2 regions of the Kitasatospora sp. NPDC001159 genome follow, and region 1 is predicted to be linked to the other one. Evidence: riboswitches for the same ligand, from Rfam matches in the RefSeq annotation. Region 1 holds a riboswitch; the other holds the start of a gene.
What was found. Region 1 has a riboswitch for cyclic di-AMP ahead of ACWC9T_RS32665 (transglycosylase family protein). Riboswitches for the same ligand answer to the same signal wherever they lie in the genome.
Positions count from the first base shown of each region.

Region 2: another riboswitch for cyclic di-AMP. It lies ahead of ACWC9T_RS06320 (transglycosylase family protein); the one in region 1 lies ahead of ACWC9T_RS32665 (transglycosylase family protein).

Region 1 is NZ_JBSFJV010000092.1:1,095-8,648, forward strand. Features, by position in the region: gene ACWC9T_RS32645 (Ppx/GppA phosphatase family protein) at 1-52, opposite strand, end outside; gene ACWC9T_RS32650 (DUF501 domain-containing protein) at 55-723, opposite strand; gene ACWC9T_RS32655 (FtsB family cell division protein) at 695-1,186, opposite strand; gene eno (phosphopyruvate hydratase) at 1,387-2,673, opposite strand; gene ACWC9T_RS32665 (transglycosylase family protein) at 2,961-3,755, opposite strand; cyclic di-AMP (ydaO/yuaA leader) riboswitch at 3,761-3,928, opposite strand; gene ACWC9T_RS32670 (cytochrome P450 family protein) at 4,139-5,428, opposite strand; gene ACWC9T_RS32675 (SDR family NAD(P)-dependent oxidoreductase) at 5,697-6,122, shown strand; gene ACWC9T_RS32680 (MazG family protein) at 6,128-7,150, opposite strand.
Region 2 is NZ_JBSFJV010000007.1:133,138-140,691, reverse strand. Features, by position in the region: gene ACWC9T_RS06330 (DUF397 domain-containing protein) at 1-40, opposite strand, end outside; gene ACWC9T_RS06325 (hypothetical protein) at 597-1,541, shown strand; cyclic di-AMP (ydaO/yuaA leader) riboswitch at 2,036-2,206, shown strand; gene ACWC9T_RS06320 (transglycosylase family protein) at 2,193-3,443, shown strand; gene ACWC9T_RS06315 (hypothetical protein) at 3,667-3,867, shown strand; partial or broken gene ACWC9T_RS06310 (transposase) at 4,020-5,223, shown strand; gene ACWC9T_RS06305 (LacI family DNA-binding transcriptional regulator) at 5,299-6,318, opposite strand; gene ACWC9T_RS06300 (glycoside hydrolase family 13 protein) at 6,344-7,554, opposite strand, start outside.

The DNA.
Region 1 (7,554 bases):
CCAGCAGGCGGATCGAGTTGGTGCCGCAGTCGATCGCGGCCACGCGGGTCATGCTCACTCGGACTCCTGCTCCGCGGCTTCCTCGGCGGCGCGCTTCTTGGCGGCGCGCTCGACGGTCTTCTGCTGCTTGGCCGCGATCACGGCCTCGTGGTCCTGCTCCTTGGCGCGGTTGCGGGCGACCCGCTCACCGGCCTCCTGGACCTCGGCCGGGGAGACGCAGGGGCCCTTGGCCCACCAGTCGTCCAGCATGCCGATCGCCTCGTCGCCGAGCGGGTTGACGCCCTCGCCGGCCGCCAGCGAGTGGCCGACCAGCACGTGCAGGCACTTCACCCGGTCCGGCATGCCGCCGGCGCTCGGGAAGCCCTCCAGCACCTCGATCGCGTCGCGGCGGGCGATGTAGTCCTCGTGCGCCTTCTGGTAGGCGGCGGCCAGCTCCGGGTCCTCGGCGAGCCGGGCACTCTGCTCCTTCATCACGCCGTCCGCCTCCAGGGTGCCGATCAGCGAGGCAGCCTTGGGGCAGGTCAGGTAGTACAGCGTCGGGAACGGCGTGCCGTCCGGCAGCCGGGGCGCCGTCTCCACGACGTCGGGGTTGCCGCAGGGGCAGCGGTGCGCGACACCGCGCAGGCCGCGCGGCACCCGGCCGAGCTGGGCGGCGATGGCCGCGACGTCGGCGTCGGAGACGGCGGGGTGGTTCTCAGTGGTCATGGGGGGTGGGGTCTCCAACGAGGGACGGTGGGAGCGGACGGGGAGTGGCGGGGGCCAGCGCGACGGTGTCGGCGGCGTCCACCGAGTCCCAGATGCTGGTGTACCAGGGCTTGGCGGCCCTGGCCGAACTACCGGAGGAGGCCGGTGCGGCGGGCGCGGAGGGCTGGGCGGCAGGGCCGGCCGGGTCCACCGCGATGTACGGGGTCTCCCCCGGCACCGCGTAGTGCAGCCGGGCGCGGGCCTGCGCCTTGACGTACTCCGGGTCCTGCCAGCGGGCCTTCTCCCGGCGCAGCTGCTCGACCTGCTGGCGCGAGTGGTCGGCCTTCGCCCGCTGGGCGGAGATCTCGGCGCGCTGGGAGACGAACTGCCGCGTCGGGTAGGCGAGGATCGCCACCAGCGAGCAGAGCACCAGGACGAGGACGGTCGCCCGGCTCGTGAATCGAGGCCGGGCCGCCAAGCCCGGGATCCTCCAGCCAGCCATCTCCGTATCCCCTCCTGGTCGCGACGGTGCCCCGCCGTCCACCCTACGGGGTGTGCGGCGGGGCACCGGTCAGGCTTGCGCTACCGGGGACTTTCGGCCCTCCGGTCTTCGGCCTCGGTACGGGAGCGGTCGGCCCTCGTACCGGAGGGGTCAGCCCTCGTACTCACTGTGCTTACTGGTCCGCAGAGCGACTGTGCTCATCACTCCGCGGAGCGGAAGCGCGGGAAGGCGCCGCGGCCGGCGTACTCGGCGGCGTCGTCGAGGATCTCCTCGATGCGCAGCAGCTGGTTGTACTTGGCGACGCGCTCGGAGCGGGCCGGGGCGCCGGTCTTGATCTGGCCGCAGTTGGTGGCGACGGCCAGGTCGGCGATGGTGACGTCCTCGGTCTCGCCGGAGCGGTGCGACATCATGCAGCGGTAGCCGTTGCGCTGGGCCAGCTCGACGGCGTCCAGGGTCTCGGTCAGCGAGCCGATCTGGTTCACCTTCACCAGCAGCGCGTTGGCGGTGCCGGTCTCGATGCCCTTGGCCAGGCGGGCCGGGTTGGTGACGAACAGGTCGTCGCCGACCAGCTGGACCTTGTCGCCCAGCTTGACGGTCATGGCCTTCCAGCCGTCCCAGTCCGACTCGTCCAGCGGGTCCTCGATGGAGACCAGCGGGTAGGCGGCGACCAGCTCGGCGTAGTACTCGATGAGCTCGGCGGCCGAGAGGGCCTTGCCCTCGAACTGGTAGGCGCCGTCCTTGAAGAACTCGGAGGAGGCGACGTCCAGGGCCAGGGCGATGTCACGGCCGGGGACGTAACCGGCCTTCTGGATCGCCTCCATGATGAGGTCGAGGGCCTCGCGGTTGCTGTCCAGGTTCGGGGCGAAGCCGCCCTCGTCGCCGAGGCCGGTGGACAGGCCGCGCTCCTTCAGCACGCCCTTGAGGGTGTGGTAGACCTCGACGCCCCAGCGGACGGCCTCGGAGAAGGACTCCGCGCCGATCGGGGCGATCATGAACTCCTGGATGTCGACGTTGGAGTCCGCGTGCGAGCCGCCGTTGAGGATGTTCATCATCGGGACCGGCAGGACGTGCGCGTTCGGGCCGCCCAGGTAGCGGAACAGCGGCAGGTCGCTGGCCTCGGAGGCGGCGTGCGCGACGGCCAGCGAGACGCCCAGGATGGCGTTGGCGCCGAGCGAGGACTTGTCCGGGGTGGCGTCCAGGTCGAGCATGGCCTGGTCGATCAGGCGCTGCTCGGTGGCGTCGTAGCCGACCAGCTCCGGGCCGATCTGCTCGATGACGGCCAGGACGGCCTTCTCGACGCCCTTGCCGAAGTAGCGGTTCTTGTCACCGTCGCGCAGCTCCAGCGCCTCGAAGGCGCCGGTCGAGGCACCCGACGGGACAGCGGCACGACCGGTGCTGCCGTCGTCGAGGCCGACCTCGACCTCGACCGTGGGGTTGCCGCGCGAGTCGAGGATCTCACGGGCTACGACGACATCGATGGACGGCACGAGGCATCTCCTTGCGGAAGCAGGGTCCGGCCGACGGTGGTGGCTGCCGGCGGGATGATTGCGGAGTCGTTACGACCAGAGCCTAACCGCCCGGGCTCCCGGGGCCACGTCGACCTCGGCTCCGTCTCAGCGTGTGGCCCACTACCCGCCGGTAGTTCACCTGCTTGTCCCAGCTTGTCCCTTTGCCGCGGACGAATGCGGACGAAGGGGGCCGGGCGTGGCCCCCTTCGCTCCCGGGGTGTTGTCCGAGTCCTTCGGAGCGTCACCCGAGGCCCTGTGGACCCGGCTCAGCCGAGGTGCAGGACCTGGCCGGGCACGATCAGGTTCGGGTCGCCGCCGACCGTGCCGCGGTTGCCGTCGTACAGCGCCTGCCAGCCGCCGGACACGCCCTGGGCCGCGGCGATGCCCGACAGGGTGTCACCGGAGTGGACGGTGTAGTCGTGGCCGGCCGGGCCGGCCTGGACCGGCTGGGCGGCGCGCGGGGCAGCGTGCTTCGGAGCGTACTGCTGGACCGACTGCTCGACAGGCTCCTCGGCCTGCTTGGGAGCGGCGTGCTTCGGAGCGTACTGCTGGACCGGCTGCTGGGCTGGCTTCGCGGCCGGCTTGGGGGCCTGCTGCTTCGGGGCCTGCCGCTTGGGCGTCTGCTGCTGCGGGGCGGACTGCGGCTTGGCGTCCGAGGAGGTGTCGACCACGGCCGGGGCACCACCCTTGCTCAGGCCCGCCTTCTGGGAGCAGACCGGCCAGGCGCCCGGGCCCTGGGAGGCCAGCACCTTCTCGGCGACCGAGATCTGCTGGGCCTTGCTGGCCTGGTTGGCCTGCGAGGCGTACGCGGTGCCGCCGAACGCCTTCCAGGTGCTGGAGGTGAACTGCAGGCCGCCGTAGAAGCCGTTGCCGGTGTTGATGCTCCAGTCGCCGCCGCTCTCGCACTGGGCGACGGAGTCCCAGGCGGAGGCCGGGGCGGCGGAGGCGCCGGTGGCGGCGAGGAGCGGCATCGCGAGTCCGACGCCGGCCACACCGGCGACGGCGATGGCCTTCTCGGTCTGGGTGCGACGACGGTGACGGCCAGTTCCAACGAACAGCATGAAGACGTCCCTCTCCGCACGCCTGCGAGGTGAGCTGTCGGGTTCGGACCGGGAGGTGGCCCGGCCGCCGCATGCGGAAACGGTTCCGCTCGGGCGGCTTCACCCCAAGCCGTGGAGGACGGCAACAAACCTGGTTCCCCCGCCCCTGCCCAGGGTTCTGGTCGGTTTCCCGTGACGCGGCGGGCAGGATTCGGCGTTCCGCGCACGAGGTCCGCAGCTGCGAACTCCAGGGAGACTAGACAGATCTTCAGACCAATCACAAGCTCATATCACCGACATCACACAGAAATTACGGCATGTGATCAATCGCCTACCAGTGGCGCCTGTTTGTCCCTATTGATGGGCTTTCATACCGGCATCAAAGGCACATCAGCGACTTCACGTCAGTGTGCCGGAGCCTCGGGAACGGCGTGCGGAGACCGGATCTCGGGACTGAATTCGACCGGAAGTTCGCGCAATCCACGCATGATCAGACCGCCGCGCCAGCGCAGATTCTCCGGGGTTTCAGCCAGCCGGAGATCGGGCAGTCGGGAAAGCAGCGTGGCGAGCGCGGCGCGCCCTTCCAGCCGGGCCAGCGGGGCACCGATGCAGTAGTGGATGCCGTGCCCGAACCCCAGGTGGGGGTTGTCGGTCCGGGCCAGGTCGAGGGTGTTCTCGTCCGCGAACCGGGCCGGGTCGCGGTCCGCCGCCGCCAGCACCACCAGCACCGGATCACCGACCGGGATGTCCACCCCGCCGATGGTCAGCGGCCGGGTCGCGAACCGCCAGGTCGCCAGCTCCACCGGCCCGTCGTAGCGCAGGAGTTCCTCGATACCGGTCTCCAGCAGCGCGGTCTCCCCGCGCACCACCGACTCCTGCAGCAGCGCCCGCTGCCCCGGATCGCGCAGCAGCGCGTACGTCCCGTTGCCGATCAGGTTGATGGTGGTTTCGAACCCCGCGAAGATCAACACGAAGCACATGGCGGCGGCCTCGTTCTCCGTCAGGTGCTCGCCGTGGTCGCTGGCCCGGATCAGGCCGGAGATCAGGTCGTCACCGGGGTCGGCCCGCTTGCGGTGGATGAGGTCCACCAGGTAGGCGCGGATGCGCTTGACCGCCCGGCCCACGCCGCCGCGCTGCCCACCGTGGTGGCGGATCATCATGCCCGCCCAGTCACGCAGATCGTCCTGGTCCTCGGCCGGCACGCCCAGCATGTCGCAGATCGCGTAGATGGGGAGCGGGAAGGCGAACTCGTGGATCAGGTCCGCCGAACCGCGCTGCGCGAAGCCGTCGATCAGCCGGTCGGTGAGCTGCTGCACCCGCGGCTCGAACTCGGCCACCCGGCGCGGGGTGAACGCCTTCGACACCAGACGGCGCAGCCGGGTGTGGTCCGGCGGGTCGATGTTCAGCAGGTGGGTCATCAGATCCGCCTGCCGCTCCCCCGGGATGCCCACCCGGCCGGTGCGGTGCGCCTGCTCGCTGTGGTGCGCCGGGTTCTTCGACAGCCGGCTGTCCGCGAGCGCCTGCCGGGCGTCCGCGTAGCGCGTCACCAGCCACGCCTCCACCCCGCTCGGCAGCTTGGTGCGGTGCACCGGGGCGTGCTCGCGCAGCCACGCGTAGGCGGGGTACGGATCGGCGGCGAACTCCCAGGTGAAGAGCTGCGGGGCGGGCTGGGCGGCGTCGGGCTGAGCAGGCATGGGTCGACCGTAACCGCTGGGCCCGGCGCGCCCTGACCGTCAACCGTCCGCGAACGGCGCACGAGTGGTCCGCCGGCGGCGGGCGGGCACGCCGCCAACGCTCCGGGGACGGCCCGTGGGCGGCTCTTGGACAGCTCTTGGTCGGGCGGCAGGCGTGAGTCTGGTCACCTGCGGGGTAATCCCTGTTGCGGAGGGTCAGGACGTGCCTACGATCCTCCGCAGTACGCGTGGGCGCCGGTGCGGTGTCGCCCACAGGGAGGAGCAGACCATGCGGGTCAGCGGGGCAGTCGTCGTCATCGCGGTCCTCGACGGCGGTTCGGGAGCCGGCCTCGCGCGCCGGTTCACCGCGGCCGGCGCCGCCGGGATGCTGATCGCCGACACCCACGTCGGCATCGCCGAGGACCTCGCCGCCGAACTCGACCGGCCTGGCTGCCCCGTCGTCGGCGTCTGCGGAGACATCCGCCGCCCCAGCGACGTCGCCGCCCTGGTCGACACCGCCGAGAAGCACCTCGGGCCGATCGACCTCTTCTGCGTCGCCGGCCCGAACGGCGAGCGGATCGTCTCCCTCGCCGACCTGCCCGACCACCTCGACCTGGAGCGCCTCGCCGAACTCGTCGCCCTCATCGGCGAGGCCATCGGCGAACTCGTCCCGCCGCAGCGGCGCCCGGCCGAGCACACCGCCACGGCGGCCTGAGCCGACTACTCCGGCTTGAGCCCCTCGGCCGCGCGCACTGCGTCCCGGTAACCGCGCGCGGCCGAGCGCAACGCCGCGTCCACATCCACCCCGGCGTCGTGCGCCCGCTGCACCACCGCGAGCAGCAGCCGGCCCGCCGACTCCGCGGTCAGCTCCGCCGGCAGCTCGTACGGCGCGTCCGGCACACCCTCGAACCCCGCCCGGCGCACCCGGGACACCAGCTTCGCCGCGTACGCCAGTGCCGGCAACCCGGCCGGCACGCCGTCCAGCACCGACTCCCGGTCCGCCTTCTCGGCCGCCTTCAGCTGCTCCCAGTTCGCCTCCACCTCGGCGGCGCCCGCGGCCTCGACGTCCCCGAACACGTGCGGGTGCCGGTACACCAGCTTCTCCACGATGTCCCCGGCCACGTCGTCGATCGTGAACGGCCCGGTCGGGTGCTCCTCGGCGATCCGGGAGTGGAAGAACACCTGGAGCAGCACGTCGCCCAGCTCCTCGCGCAGCGTGTCCCGGTCCCCCTCCTCGATCGCCTCGACCAGCTCGTACGCCTCCTCGACCAGGTACTTCACCAGGCTCTCGTGCGTCTGCTCGGCGTCCCACGGGCACCCGCCGGGCGAACGCAGCCGGTCCATCACCGACACCAGGTCCAGCAGCCGCGACCCCGGCAGGTCGTACGAGCCCGGCAGCACCTCGATCTCCGGCACCTCCCCGACGTGCTCCACCGCCAGCCGCGCCAGCGCGTTCGTCAGCCCCGGATCCCCGTCCGGACTCCCCAGCCACACCGTCGGCCCCGCTTCCGCCGGCTGCTCGGTCAACAGCCGCGCCAACGCCGGCGCCGACTCCGCCCCCACCACCTCGACCGCCACCCCGGCCTGCCGCACCGCGGCCACCTGCGGATGCCCCTCCTCCCCCACCAACACCCGCCCCGCCGACCGCAACGCCTCCCACGCCGGCCACGCCAGCAGCCCGGGAGCCACCCGGTGGGTGGTGGTCAGCAGGATCAACTTCGAGCCCGGAACATTCGTCGTCACACCTCGAACCTACCCGCCCCGGCGAGCAGCCCGCCGGGCCGGACGCACTCCCACTCACACCGGAAGTCGGCCCCGCCGACTTCCCACGCCCGAACGGCACCCGCAGAGCCCCGCCCACCGACGGCGTACGACACCCGTTCCCGAACCTCGAGGAGACCAAGGCCGGCCCGGCCTTCCAGACCCCCACCGACATCGCCCCCGGCGAGACCGGCAAGGGCTTCGTCACCTTCGAGGTCCCGGACGGCACCAAGCTCGACAAGGTCCAGTTCGCCTCGACAACGGCTTCGCCAACCAGGTCGGCCAGTGGAAGATCGGCTGACGCCTCCGTTCACCACCGCGGCCCGCGCACAGCCCCCGTACCCAGCAGAACGGCGGCCCCGGGCCGAAGCCCGAGGCCGCCGTGG
Region 2 (7,554 bases), on a different contig from region 1:
AGGTGTGGTTCGAGCCGTGCATGTCCTGCGAGTCGTGCATAGAAGTCTCCCGAAGAGCTCCGGAGTTGTCGTCCAGCGCGGCGCCCCGGCACCGCCAACGAACGGACCGGCCCCGTACCGGTCCGGCACAACGCCTCACTTGACGCGATGATAGCCGCTGTGCACGTGCATCAGCACGGGACATTGCAGGTGCACGAGGCCTTTTACCGGCCGCCTCGAACTCTTCACGGGCCCTTCTCCTGACGGTACGTAAACGGACATAGTCGACTGAATCGACGGGTTTTCGATAACCGGCCGTGAGCGGCCCCCCGCTAAATGTTGATCTTCGAATGCCGGGAGTCGCACCCCCGTGACCCTCCGTCAGGCCACCCTCCGACTGTGAGACATCTCACGCACCACAGGTGCAACGGAACACCCCGTGCGGCACGTCAGGGCAACTGCGGACGTCCACGCGGGGGTTGGGCGAGGAATGTCCGGATTGTAGGCAAACCGCCCGGACCGGCACGACGGAGACACGACCTCCGCACCGCGACCACCCGAAACCCGTACGGCAACCGACTGCAGGCCTGACGGGCAGATGTCCTACGATCTCCGGCATGAGCACCGCAGCCATCCCGGGCGCACCACTGCCCGTCCGTACTCCAGGCTCCCGTGCGCGGGGGCGCCACCGCCGCCCCGAGCGCCCCGAGATCCCCACCGGTTCGCCGGCCCTGGTGCTCGCCGTGCCCGCGACCGCCGGGCCGGAGTCCCGTTCGGTCGTCGAGGAACTGCTGTCGATCGTCCGCAGCGAGCACAGCGGCGTCCAGGCCGCCGCCGGCTACCTCCCGGCGGACGGCACCGAGGGCGAGGACGGGGACGACCGCACCGTCGCCGAACTGCTGGCCACGGCCGCCGAGGCCGGCCTGCCCACGCCCGTCGTGGTGCCGCTGGCACCGGGGCCGCACGGCTTCCTGACCGAACTTCACGCCCTCGCCGCCGAGCACGGCGCGACCGTCACCGACACGCTGGGCCCGCACCCGCTGCTGGCCGAGGCCGTGCACGTGCGGCTATCCGAGGCCGGGCTGGCCCGGGCCGACCGGGCCCGGCTGTTCGCCATCGCGACCGCCGCGGACGGCGTGGTCCTGACCACCGTCGGCGGCGAGGAGGCGGCCGCCGCGGCCGGGATCACCGGCGTGCTGCTGGCCGCCCGACTGGCCGTCCCGGTCGTCGCCGCGGCGCTCGACGTGCCCGGCTCGGTGGCCGGGGCCGTCAGCCACCTCAAGGAGACCGGCTCCCAGCGCCCGGCGCTGGCCCCGCTGGTGATCGGGCCCGAGGCCGACTCGGAGCTGCTCGCCACGGCCGCCGAGGAGACCGGCTGCCCGTCGGCGGCACCGCTGGGTGCCTACCCGACCGTCGGCCAGCTGATCGCCTCCACCTACCTGGCCGCGCTGCCGACGCCGTCGGCGGAGGAGCTGGCCCGGGCCGAGGCGGAGGCCGCGGCCTCGGCCGAGGAGGGCTCGCGCGGCGCCCACGCGGCCGCCCAGGGGCCCGTGGAGGCCTAGTAGGAGGCCTGCGACGACCGTCGCGCACTCTCCCGCACACCGAAGGGCCCGGAACGGCTTCGTTCCGGGCCCTTCGGCATGCCCGCTCCTCCCGCCTTCACCCCCACACCTGCTGCTTGTCCCGGCCCGGGAATTACGGGAGCCGGGAGAACAATGGCACAAAATGTCCGTTATGTCGCTTTTTGAACGGGAATGCCAGGGCCACATCCCGGCACTCGAATCACGATCACTCCCCCGCCGCGCCGGGCACGCCGCCGCACACTTCTACGCCCCATCACCTCACCTCTGAGGCGAAGACAATTGCGGGAATCCACAGTTACATTGCCGGAAAACGATCATTTACGATCATGATTCGTGTCCTATTTGGCAATTTCTACTAAACCGTGATGTGCATCACAGATATTTGCAGTTTGAACTTAAGTCTGCTTAACGTGCTCCCCGTTCGTGGCCACACGGACCCAGTTCATCCGCAACGCCGAGTCCTGCCGTCGGATGTCCTGGCAGCGCGAAAACGCACCACGGCAGGAGCGGGGGAACCACAGGTAAGTCGCCCCGGGCAGTTCCTCGGAACGGTCCAGGGCTAGGGGTGAAGCCGCGCCCACAGCGCGGCCGGGCAACTCCAGCCCGAATCCGACAGCTCACCTCGCAGGCGTGGGAGAGGACCGCGTCTTCATGCTTCCCACCAACGGCACCCGCCTGTCCAGCCGTACCCGTCGCGTGATCGCCGCCCTCGGCGTCGCGGGCGTCGGCCTCACCGTCCCCTGCCTCACCACCGGCACCGCCAACGCCGCCTCCGTCGCCACCTGGGAGAAGGTCGCCCAGTGTGAGAGCAGCGGCAACTGGGCCATCAACACCGGCAACGGTTTCTACGGCGGCCTGCAGTTCACCTCCAGCACCTGGGCCGCCTTCGGCGGCACCACGTACGCCCCGCAGGCCAACCTCGCCACCAAGGACCAGCAGATCGCCGTCGCCGAGAAGGTCCTCGCCTCCCAGGGCCCCGGCGCCTGGCCCGTCTGCTCGATCCAGGCCGGTCTGACCAAGGGCGGTGCCCCGGCCGCCGTCGACACCTCCGCCGCCACGGCCGCCAAGCCCGCCGCCAAGCCCGCGCCGAGCCAGGCCCCGGCCGCGAAGACCGCCAAGCCGGCCGCGCCCGCCCAGGCCCAGAGCAGCGACTACACGGTCGTCGCGGGCGACTGGCTGTCCTCGATCGCCGCCAAGCACAACGTCCAGGGCGGCTGGCAGCGGCTGTACGACCTCAACCGCAGCACCCTGACCGAGGGCCCGAACACCATCTACCCGGGCCAGCGCCTGACCTTCGGTGACGGCGACCAGGCCCAGGCCGACAAGTCCTCCTCGTCCACCGGGTCCGGCTCGGACTTCAGCTGGTTCAACCGCTCCCAGAAGGCCGGCCAGGCCGCGAACGGCGGTGCCGTGAACGCCAAGCCGGCCGCCCAGATCCAGGCCTCGAAGCCGGCCGCCAAGACCCAGGCCTCGAAGCCGGCCGCCAAGGCCCAGGCCCAGGCCCAGGCCCAGGCTGCCACCGGCAGCATGGCCGCCGCGGTGTCCTTCGCCGAGTCCAAGGTCGGCCAGGCCTACGTCTACGGCGGCACCGGCAACGGCGGCTGGGACTGCTCCGGCCTGACCCAGGCCGCGCTGCGCGCCGCGGGCATCAACCTTCCGCGCGTCGCCGCCGACCAGGCCGCCGCCAGCACCCACGTCTCGCTGGACAGCCTGAAGCCGGGCGACCTGCTCTTCTGGTCGAACAACGGTCAGGACTCCGGCGTCTACCACGTCGCGATCTACATCGGCGGCGGCAAGTACGTCGAGGCGGCCAACCCGAGCGCGGGCGTCCGCGAGCAGACCATCGCCAACTGGGCCCCGGACTTCGCCGGCCGGGTCTGAGCAACGGCGTACTGGCAGCCGCCTGCTGGCAGCTGACGTGCAACAGACAACGGCGGACGGATGACACACAACGGATGACGGATTTCACCGTCTGCCATCCGTCCGCCGTCACCCGCCAACCCCGGGGAGAGTCCGGTCGCTCCTCCCGGGGGTTCGCGTATTCGCATGGTGAAAGCCCGCCCCGACGGGCATGCTGCTGCTCTGCACCCGAGGAGGAGTCACCATGGCCCAGGTCACCATCACACTCGATGCGAACCTCGCGATCGACGCGATGCTGCTCTCCGGTACCAAGAACCCGCAGGACGCCGTCGAACTGGTCCTGCGCGACTACCTGGCCCGCGGCCGCCGCACCGAGCCCCGGACCGGCGACGCGGCCGGCGGCCACCGACTCACCGCCGACCGCCCGGCCGCCCAGGAAGGCTGACCGGCCGGAGCGGGCGGGTGGGCGAACGCCGAAGGGCCCCGGAGAGCAACTGCCGACGCTGTTGGTGAATTCGGGGCCTGTGCGTGACGTCGGCCTTCAAGACCTGGTTGTGGTCTTGAAGGCCGACGTTGTCGTTTGGGGGAGGGTGCGGGGTGTCGATGCGTGCGAGCGTGCCGGGTGAGGTGCCGGCGGAGACTGTGCGGGTGGCTCGGGCGGCGTTCCCGAAGGGCAGCCTGGCGATCCGGATCCGGGACGAGCTGGGAGTGTTGTTCACGGATGAGCAGTTCGCCGACCTGTTCCCGGCGCGGGGCAACCCCGCCTGGTCGCCGGGCCGGTTGGCGCTGGTGCTGGTGCTGCAGTTCGTGGAGGGGCTAACCGACAGGCAGGCCGCCGAGGCGGTCCGGGCCCGGATCGACTTCAAGTACGCCCTCGGGCTGGAACTCGGCGACCCGGGCTTCGACTTCTCTGTGCTGCCGGAGTTCCGGGACCGTCTGGTCGAGGCGGATGTCGGGCGACGGGTGCTGGACGGCATCCTGGACGCGGCCCGGGCCAAGGGCCTGCTGAAGACGGCGGTCCGGGCCCGGACCGACTCCACCCGTGTGCTGTCCGCGGCCCGTGAGCTCAGCTGGCTGGAGATGGTGGCCGAGGGGGTGCGATCCGCGTTGAACGCGCTCGCCCAGGCCGCCCCCGGCTGGCTGGTGGAGGTAGCGGACCCGAACTGGTTCCAGCACTACGCGACCCGAGCTGAGGAGTCCCGCTTCCCGAAGTCCCGCGCCAGGCGGGAGGAGGTGGGACGGCGGATCGGTACGGACGGCATGCGACTCTTCGAGGCCGTGACCTCGCCCGACGCGCCACGAGAGCTGCGAGACCTGCCGCAGGTCCAGGTGCTGCGGCAGATCTGGGTCCAGCACTTCCACCTGGTCGGGGGCGAGGTGGTGCGCCGGGACCAAAAGACCGGCCGCCGGGCGCGACGCGCCTGGTCACCCCCTATGACGTCGAGGCCCGGGGGAGCGTGCACCCAAGGCCGAACGACGCGAGCTCAACCTACGACACCGGGACGAACACGGAGCCGTCCACGCCGCCCGCACCGAGCAGCGAACCGACGCCTGGAAGGACCGCTACAAGATCCGCGCCGGGGTCGAGGGCACCATCTCCCAGGGCGTCGGACGCTGCGGCCTGCGCAGGTCCCGTTACCAGGGCCTGGCCAAGACCAGCCTCCAGCACCAGCTCACCGGCGCCGCGATCAACCTCGTCCGCATCGACGCCCACCTGACGGACACACCACGGGCCCGCACCCGCACCAGCCACTTCGCACGACTTCGCCCCGCCGAGCAACAGCTCGACGGGGCGAAATGATCAGGACCCCGAATTCACCAACAGCGTCAGCAACTGCCCCCCGGGGCCCTTCGGTTGACCGTCCGGTACCGGTGCTCAGCGCGCGCAGGCCCCGGTGGACCCGCGCATCACCAGCTCCGGCTGGAACATGAACTCCCCGCGCTGGGCGGCGTTCCCGCCGACCTCCTCCAGCAGCGCGTCCACCGCAGCCGTGGCCATCGCCTCGACCGGCTGGCGGATCGTGGTCAACGGCGGTTCAGTGAAGGCGATCAGCGGCGAGTCGTCGAAGCCGACCACCGAGACGTCCTGCGGCACCGACAGTCCGCGCTGCCGCACCGCCCGGATCGCCCCGAGCGCCATCATGTCGCTCCCGCAGACGATCGCCGTGCAGCCCTTGTCGAGCAGCGCGCCGGCCGCCGCGTGCCCGCCCTCCACGCTGAACAGCGTGTGGTGGACGAGCTCCTCGGCCTCCTCCCGGCTGCGCCCGAGCACCTCGCGCATCGCCGCGGTGAAGCCCTCGATCTTGCGCAGCACCGGCACGTACCGCCGCTGCCCGACCGCCAGCCCGATCCGCTCGTGCCCGAGTTCGGCCAGGTGCTGGACGGCCATCCACATCGCGGCCCGGTCGTCCGGCGAGATGAACGGCGCGTCGATCCGCTCGCTGTACCCGTTGATCAGCACGAACGGCACCCCGCGCCCGGCCAGCCGGGCGTACCGGTCGTGGTCGGCGGTGGAGTCGGCGTGCAACCCGGAGACGAAGACGATGCCCGCCACGCCCCGGTCGACCAGCATCTCCACCAGTTCGTCCTCGGTGGACCCGCCCGGCGTCTGGGTGCACAGCACCGGCGTGTAGCCGTGCCGGCTGAGCACCTGCTCAATCACCTGCGCCAGCGCGGGGAAGATCGGGTTGCTCAGCTCCGGCGTGATCAGCCCGATCAGCCCGGCGCTGCGCTGGCGCAGCCGGGTCGGCCGCTCGTAGCCGAGCACGTCCAGCGCGGCCAGCACGGTCTGCCGGGTCGCGGCGGAGACGTTCGCCTTGCCGTTGAGTACGCGGGAGACGGTGGCTTCGCTGACCCCCGCCTGCGCCGCGATGTCTGAGAGTCGCGCCGTAGTCACGGGCCCAGAGCCTATTGCACCCACGTCAGACCGCCCACCAGCCGGTGCTGTCCGGAGCGAGCACCGTCTCGCCGCCGTTCACCACGAGTTCGGTCGAGCCGAGCAGCAGTCGACCGGGCGCCGCTATCCGCACCGGCTCGCCGGTGGTGTTCACGGTGCAGACGAAGGACCCGCGCCGGAAGGCCAGGGTGCCCTCGGGCGCCTCCAGCCACTCGACGTCCGTCCCCGCGCCCAGGTCGGGCTGCGCGCGGCGGACGGCCAGCGCGCTGCGGTAGAGCTCCAGGGTGGACGTCGGGTCGCCGGTCTGCGCCTCGACGCTCAGCGCGGCCCACTCGGCCGGCTGCGGCAGCCAGGACGGCCCGCCCGCCACCGGTCCGAAGCCGTACGGGGCCTCGGTGCCGGACCACGGGATCGGGACGCGGCAGCCGTCGCGGTAGCCGTCCTGACCGGCCTGGCGGAAGAACGACGGGTCCTGGCGGACCTCGTCCGGCAGGTCCGTGACGTCCGGCAGGCCGAGCTCCTCGCCCTGGTAGACGTACGCGGAGCCGGGCAGCGCGAGCATCAGCAGGGTGGCGGCACGGGCCCTCCGCAGACCCAGCGAACGGTCGCCGGGGGTGCGGATCTGGGTGCCGAGGCCGGGCTCGTTGGCGAAGCGGGTGGCGTGCCGGGTGACGTCGTGGTTGGACAGCACCCAGGTGGTGGGGGCGTCGACCGGGCGCATCGAGTCGAGGGACAGGTCGATCACCTCGCGCAGCGCGGTGGCGTCCCAATCGGTGCCAAGGTACTGGAAGTTGAAGGCCTGGTGCAGCTCATCGGAGCGGACGTAGTTGGCGGTGCGCTGGACGGTCGGGGTCCAGGCCTCGGCGACGCCGATCCGCTGGCCCGGGTACTCGTCGAGGATCCGGCGCCAGCTGCGGTAGATCTCGTGCACGCCGTCCTGGTCGAAGAACGGCATGACGTCGTTGCCGAGCAGCTTGAGCTGGTCGGCGCCGCCGATGTCGGGCAGGCCGGGGGCCTTGACCAGGCCGTGGGCCACGTCGATGCGGAAGCCGTCCACGCCCATGTCGAGCCAGAACCGCAGGATCGAGCGGAACTCGTCGGCGACGGCCGGGTTGTCCCAGTTGAAGTCGGGCTGCTCGGGGGCGAACAGGTGCAGGTACCAGTCGCCGGGGGTGCCGTCCGGGTTCTCGGTGCGGGTCCAGGCCGGGCCGCCGAAGATGGACTCCCAGTCGTTGG